Regions from separate parts of the Zoogloea sp. GDB6 genome, predicted to be linked through region 2. Evidence: predicted binding sites of a transcription regulator. Region 2 holds the regulator's gene; the other holds the start of a gene.
The links. The regulator LexA, encoded in region 2, represses DNA repair genes until DNA is damaged. The targets are predictions, from matches to a motif close to ACTGTATNTANATACAGT.

Region 1: AC1PQG_RS03090 (PA0069 family radical SAM protein) is a predicted target of LexA. The motif match lies at 2,061-2,078, and genes of this name have one in related genera.

What each region holds. Positions count from the first base shown of each region.
Region 1 covers NZ_CM161497.1:685,699-689,103, reverse strand. The annotation lists gene AC1PQG_RS03100 (response regulator) at 1-411, opposite strand, end outside; gene AC1PQG_RS03095 (DUF4118 domain-containing protein) at 408-1,949, opposite strand; gene AC1PQG_RS03090 (PA0069 family radical SAM protein) at 2,087-3,181, shown strand; gene AC1PQG_RS03085 (hypothetical protein) at 3,200-3,405, opposite strand, start outside.
Region 2 covers NZ_CM161497.1:2,808,866-2,812,270, reverse strand. The annotation lists gene AC1PQG_RS12760 (Y-family DNA polymerase) at 1-940, opposite strand, end outside; gene imuA (translesion DNA synthesis-associated protein ImuA) at 876-1,637, opposite strand; gene lexA (transcriptional repressor LexA) at 1,664-2,266, opposite strand; partial or broken gene AC1PQG_RS12745 (peroxiredoxin) at 2,668-3,168, shown strand; gene AC1PQG_RS12740 (FKBP-type peptidyl-prolyl cis-trans isomerase) at 3,134-3,405, shown strand, end outside.

The DNA.
Region 1 (3,405 bases), 2.1 Mb from region 2:
CACGTCGCCGAAGCCGACCTGCGCCGCCTCGGTGCCGGCATTGGCGCGCCCGCGCCGCAACAGCGCCCGCACACGGGCCTGCAACTCGCCGATGGAAAAGGGCTTGGTCAAGTAGTCGTCGGCGCCAGCGTCGAGTACGTCGATCTTGTCATGCTCGGTGGAACGGGCCGACAGCACCAGCACCGGCGCCGACGACCAGCTGCGGAAGTCCTGCATGAAGTGGGCACCATCGGTATCCGGCAGGCCGAGGTCGAGGATCACCAGGTCCGGCCGACTGTTTCCCGCCTCGATCAGGGCCTGACCGCAGCTGTCCGCCTCCTGCACGCGGCAGCCCTCGGACTCCAGCGCAGAACGTACGACACGGCGGATCTGGCGTTCGTCCTCGACAACCAGGATCTGCGGACCATTCATGGCAACACTCCGGATTCCAGCGCCTCGACATCGATGGCTGGCGGTGTGCCAAGGGGTAACGTGAAAGCCACGCAGCCGCCCCCCGCCGGTGGATTGAAGGCGCGGATGGTGCCGCCATGGGCTTCGACGATGCTGCGGCAGATCGCCAGGCCGACGCCCATGCCGGCCACCGGACCTTCGCTGCCGCCCCGCTCGAACAGCTCGAAGACCTGCTCCAGGCGGTCCGGCGGAAAACCCTCGCCGCTGCTCCTCACCTGCACTTCGAGCAGCTCGGCGCCGGCGCGGGCGCTGACATGGACCGGCGTATCCGGCGGCGCGTACTTGGCGGCGTTCTCGAACAGGTTGCAGAAGACCCGCTCCAGCAGCACGGCATCGAACTGCACCAGCGGCAACTCGCCAAGGCCGCTGGTGCGCACCGGATGCCGCGCCATCGCCGGGCCCAGCAGCTGCAGGCTGGAGCCGACCACCTCCTCGATGGACTGCCAGTCCTTGCGCAGGCTGACGCGGCCGCTCTGCAGACGGGCCATGTCGAGCAGCTTGTCCACCATTCCGTTCACGCGCAGGGCCTGCTCGCGGATCGCCGCCGCCAGTTCGCGCGCCTCGTCCGGCAAGGGCTCGCGCAGCAGTGCCAGGGAGTCCGCCATCCCGTAGAGGGCGGTCAGCGGCGTACGCACGTCGTGGGACAAGGCCGACAGGATGGAGCTGCGCAAGCGCTCGGACTCCGCCTCCAGCTGCGCCGACTGGACAGCGGCAACAAAGTGCAGGCGCTCCACCGCCGTCGCCGCCAGCGAGGTGAGGGCTTCCAGCAGCGGCAGCTCGTCGATCGCATCCTCGGCCAGCGAGACGATCAGCACACCGCACACCTCGCCAGCCCCGGCCAGCGGCAGGAAATGGCGGCGCCGGCCGGGCCGCTCGGAGGCCCCCGACTCGATGACGCGGCCGCTGTCGAGCACCATGTGGCCGATCTGCATGTCCAGTGTGCCGAGCGTACCCGCCGCGAAGCTCTCCACCCGCAGGCCACGGTCGGCGCCGGGCAGCAGCAGCCATGCATCGGCCCCCAGCTGTCTGCCGATGAAGTCCTGCAGGGCCCGATCCACCTCCCCCGGCTGGCGCACACCGGCCAGACGCTTGGCGAGGTCGTACAGCGCGCGGACGATGCGCTCCCGGCGGCCGGCGTCGTAGGCCTGCCGGCGCTGGCCAGCGGTGAGCTGGCCGATCAGCAGCGACACCGCCAGCATCACCAGGAAGGTCACCAGGTACTGGCCGTGGCTGATCGCGAACGAAAAACGCGGCGGCACGAAGAAGAAATCGAACAGCGTCACACAGGCGAGGGAGGCCGCCACCGCCGGCCCACGCCCGAGGCGACTGGCCACCAGCACGACGGCCAGCAGGAAGATCATCACCGCGTTGGCCAGATCGAGCACATCGCGCAGGGACAGCGCCACGCCCAGCGCCAGCACGCAGACGAGCACGGCCAGCAAGTAGCGGAAGCGCACCGATTGCGATTCGAACAGCAGACGGGGCAAGGGAACGGGCATGGGGCGCGGCGCCGGTCGGGACGCCCGAGGGGAAGACAATGCAAATTGTTGCACCGCCCACATAAAAAAGGCGTAAACGCATCGATCGGCAAGATCGGTGCGATTGGATATACTGTATTTTTATACACACAATTCCGATGAAGCCTGCCCCACCCCGCGGACGCGGCAGCCGCCTGAACCCGGACAGCCGCTTCGCAGCCTGGCGCCGCGACGGTTTCGACGACGGCTGGGAAAGCGCCACTGACGCTGCGGACGACACCGCTGACCCGCCCAGGGGCCCGGCGACGACGCTGATCCTCGACCAGGCCAAGTCGGTGATCACCCGCAACAGCTCGCCGGACGTGCCCTTCAACCAGTCGGTCAATCCCTACAAAGGCTGTGAGCACGGTTGCGCGTACTGCTTCGCGCGACCGACCCACGCCTACCTGGGCCTGTCGCCGGGGCTGGATTTCGAGACGAAGATTGCGTGGAAACCCGACGCACCGGCGGTGCTGCGCCGTGAGTTGGCCGCCCCCGGCTACCGCTGCGAGCCGATCGCGCTGGGCATCAACACCGATGGCTGGCAACCGGTCGAGCGGCGCCTCGGCCTGACCCGCCAGCTGCTGGAGATCCTCGCCGAGACGCGCCACCCGGTGTCCATCGTCACCAAGTCGGCGCTGATCGAGCGCGACCTGGACCTGCTCGCCGACATGGCGCGGGACGACCTGGTGCACGTGATCTTCTCGATCACCACCCTCGACCCGGCGCTGGCCCGCAAGCTGGAACCCCGCGCAGCGACGCCGGCCCGGCGCCTGGCGGCGATGGAACGCCTGCACGCGGCCGGGGTGCCGGTCGGCACGCTGTTCGCACCGTTGATCCCGGCCATCAACGACCACGAGCTGGAAGCGGTGCTCGAAGCGGCCCACGCGGCCGGCAGCGATACCGCCGGCTACGCGCTGCTGCGTCTGCCCTACGAATTGAAGGATTTGTTCGCCGACTGGCTGGACAGCCATTTCCCCGACCGGGCCCGGCACGTGATGAGCCTGCTGCGCCAGTTGCGCGGCGGCGAGCTGTACGACAAGCGCTTTGGCCACCGCATGCGCGGTGAGGGCGTCTTCGCCGATCTCTACAGCCAGCGCATGCAGCGGCTGGCGGAACGGCTGGGACTCAACCGTTCGCGGCGACGCCTCAACACGGCGGCCTTCCGCCCGCCGCCGCGGCCCGGCGACGACCGGCAGTTAGCACTTTTCTGAGAGGGGAATGCAGCGGGCTCAGCGCCGGATGCGCCCGCCCCAGCCGATGCCGCCATAGCCGCGCCAGCCCGGGTAGCCCGGCGGATAGGCGTAGGGATAGGACCACAGCGGGTCCCAGTAGGGCTGCGACTGCATGCGGTAACGCTCCGCGTCGGCCTTCGCCTTGTCGAGCGCGGCGGCCTGCTCGGTATCGCGGCGCACCTTGTCGGCGGTGGCCTGGTCGC
Region 2 (3,405 bases):
GGGCCAGCAGCTGGCAGCGCTGCATGTCCTGGGAGAGGGTGCCCAGCACGATTTCGAGCGGCGCTTCCGGCGCCTGGCTGTTGCGCTCGAACTCCAGGACCAACGTGAAACGCTCGATGCCGGCCTGACGGGCGTCCAGCCAGCCGGCCAGGCCGGCGAGTAGGCGGCGGGTGGCGAACAGCAGGGTGTCCACCTGGTCGGACGGGGTCGGCAGCGGCAGGCGGGACGCATAGCGTTCGGGCGGCTTGAACCACGGACGTGGATCGGGGATGCGCCCATAAGCCCGATCGAGGGCGTCGGTGACCGCCTGGGCATGGCGCCGGGCCAGACCGTGGCGCGGCAGGTGGCGCACTTCTCCCAGGGTGACGTGGCCGGTGCCGGTGAGCAGGTCCAGGCTGTCGGGGCCGACCGGTGTGCCGTCGGCGAGGGCGATCAGCGGCAGTGGGTCGAGCCTGCTGGCAAGCGGTGCGCCCACGTCATCAGCGCTGTCGAAGCGGGCCAGCCAGCGGGCGGCCAGCGGTGTCTGCGCGATGGCCAGGTGGGCGTGGAAGCCCAGGTCTTCGATTCCCTGGGTGATCTGCTGGCCCAGCGGAACGAGTCCGCCGAACAGGCGCAGACAGGTTTCCACTTCCAGCAGGATGGCGTGGGGCGGGTCGAGGCTGATGGCGGGAGTGAAACGTCCGGCCCAGGTGGCGATGTCGATCAGCGCCGCGTGTTCGAGGGCCGGCTGCCGGTCGACCAGGCACAGCGCCGGCACTATGGCCAGTGCGCTGGCCCGCCCAAGCCCTGGCTCCACGCCGCGCGCCACTGCCGCTGGATCCGCGGCCACCACCCGCCGGCGAGGGTGGCCATCGAGGACCGCAAGCGGGGCGGCCTCACTGCGCCCCCGCGTGAAGACCTGGAGGGGCAGATCGGGGAGGTAAAGGGCGCACCAGAGCATGCTTGCCGGAGGGGGAGGAGGGCTGCGGATCGATCGTTGCCGTCGAAGGATGTTCGAGGCCGCAGTCGGGCCGTGTGCCACCGCCTGGCCACGGGAGTTCGAGCGCCAGGGGGGCGGCCAGTTGCGGCCCGCGGCGCTTGAGGATGCGGATCCCGAGGCCGCCGCGGCAGGGGCTGAGCGCCAACCGCAGGACGGCCGGGGAAGGTTGGTGGGCCGCGCTTTCGGGGCGGAGCAGGATCAGCGGCGTGCCGCTTTCCTCGGCGGCCAGTTGCAGGCGGCGCAGCGCGCCCATGTCGGCGTCGGCCAGCCATAGCAGGACCACCTCGCAGCTGCGGGAGTCGAGGGCCTGACGGGCCGCCCAGCGGGCGTGGGCCGGGCTCTCGGCCTGTACGATGAGCAGGCGCTCGAGGGGCACGCCAGCGGCGGCGAGGGCTGGCGCATAGGGCAGGCCGGGCGGGGCGATGCAGGCCGCCCAGCGGCCGGCTGGCACATTGGCGAGCTGGGGTAGCAGCAAACCCAGTTCGCCGATGCCATTACGGGGCAGCAGCAGTTCGCTCAGCGCGGCGAGGGGCCAACCACCGCCCGGCAGGACTGCGTCGAGTGCGGCATGACCGGTCGGCCGCCCCGGCAAGGCTGGCGTGGCCAGCCGGTCGCCGCGCCAGACCAGGTGATTTAGGGATAAGGCGGGGGCGGCCATGGCGTGGTTCAGGCGATGCCGGTGGGTCAGAAGCTGTCGTTGCGGATCAGGCCGACGGCGATGCCTTCGATTTCCAGCTGGTCGTTGCGGGTGTCCACGACGATGGGCTCGAAGTCCGGGTTGGCCGGCAGCAGCTCGACGATGGGGCCTTTGCGGGCCAGGCGCTTGACGGTGACTTCGTCCTCCACGCGGGCGACGACGATCTGCCCGTCCCGGACCTCGGTGGTGCGATGGACGGCCAGCAGGTCGCCGTCGAGGATGCCGGCGTCGCGCATGCTGAGACCGCGCACCATCAGCAGGTAATCGGCGCGCGGGGAGAACAGGCCCGGGTCCACCTGGTAGCGGCCCTGCACATGCTCGGCGGCGAGGATGGGGCTGCCGGCGGCGACCCGCCCGATCAGCGGCAGGCCGAGGCCTTCCTTCAGGCGGATGCCGCGGGCGCGGCCTTCTTCCAGGGAGATGGCGCCCTTGGCGGCCAGGGCGCGCAGATGGGTTTCCGCCGCGTTGGGGGAGCGGAAGCCGAAGGCGGTGCAGATCTCGGCCCGGGTCGGCGGACGCCCTTCCTGCTCCACGGTGTCGCGGATCAGCTGGAGGATTTCCTGTTGGCGGGGGGTGAGATTGTCGGACATTGGAGGGCTCCTGTGAGTCTTGTGTAATTTTATACAGGTTTCGACGGATGACAAGCCGGGCGAGCCTTTGTCAGCCGGGAGCCGGGCTTCGGGAGGCGTGACAAACTGCAGGCTCCGGGCATAAATGACTTGAGCCCCCGCCCTCGGTGGACTATCCATTCAAGAGCATGCCTTCTCCTGATTGATGCAGGTGTGGCAAGCTGGCATCCGGAACACCAGCCAACAGATTTCGCAGACAAGGCACGCCACATAGATAGATTTCACCCCAACCCGCACGGGTTCGCGAGAGCCCAGCCCCCGGAGGAGAGATGCCCATGTTCGTCAGTCCGCAACACGCTTCGGGTAGAGTTCTCGGCGCTGCTCGGTTAGAATCCTCCGACTCGCCCGCGTCGCCTTCTGAAGGCTCGCCCGCTCCGCTCTTTTCCCTGCCCGATGCCGACATGGAGATGTTCGATCTGGCGTCGGTACTGGGTTCCAGACACGTAGTCCTGTACTTCTATCCCCGTGACAACACTCCCGGCTGCACGCGCCAGGCCATCGACTTCAGCGACCACGATGCCGACTTCGAGCAGGAACGCTGCATGGTGATCGGCATCAGTCCCGACGACTGCCTGACCCATGCCGATTTCCGCGACCAGCACGGCCTGTCGGTGGGATTACTGTCCGACGAGGACGGCGAGGTCTGCCGCCTGTACGGTGTGTGGCTGTCGGCCGTGGTCGATGGGGTTGCCAAGCGCAGCGTGCGCCGCTCGACCTTCATCATCTCCAGCGACGGGGTGGTGCAGCATGTGCTGCACGATGTGAATCCGCGCGGCCATGCCGCCGAAGTCTTCCAGCTGATAAAGCAACTCAACTCAAGGAATGTAAATGGAAATCGCCAAGAACACGGTCGTCACGCTTGACTACAAGGTTACCGACCCGGATGGCAACGTGATCGACGACGGCCAGCACCCGCTGGTGTACATGCATGGCGGTTACGACGGCATCTTCACCGTGATCGAGGAAGCCCTGCACGGCAAGAACAGCGGTGACAGCCTGAAGGTCAAGCTGCAGCCGGAAGACGCCTTTGGCGAATACGACGAGGAACTGGTGCTGGTGGAAGACGCCAGCCTGTTCCCCGACAACATCGAAGTCGGTAT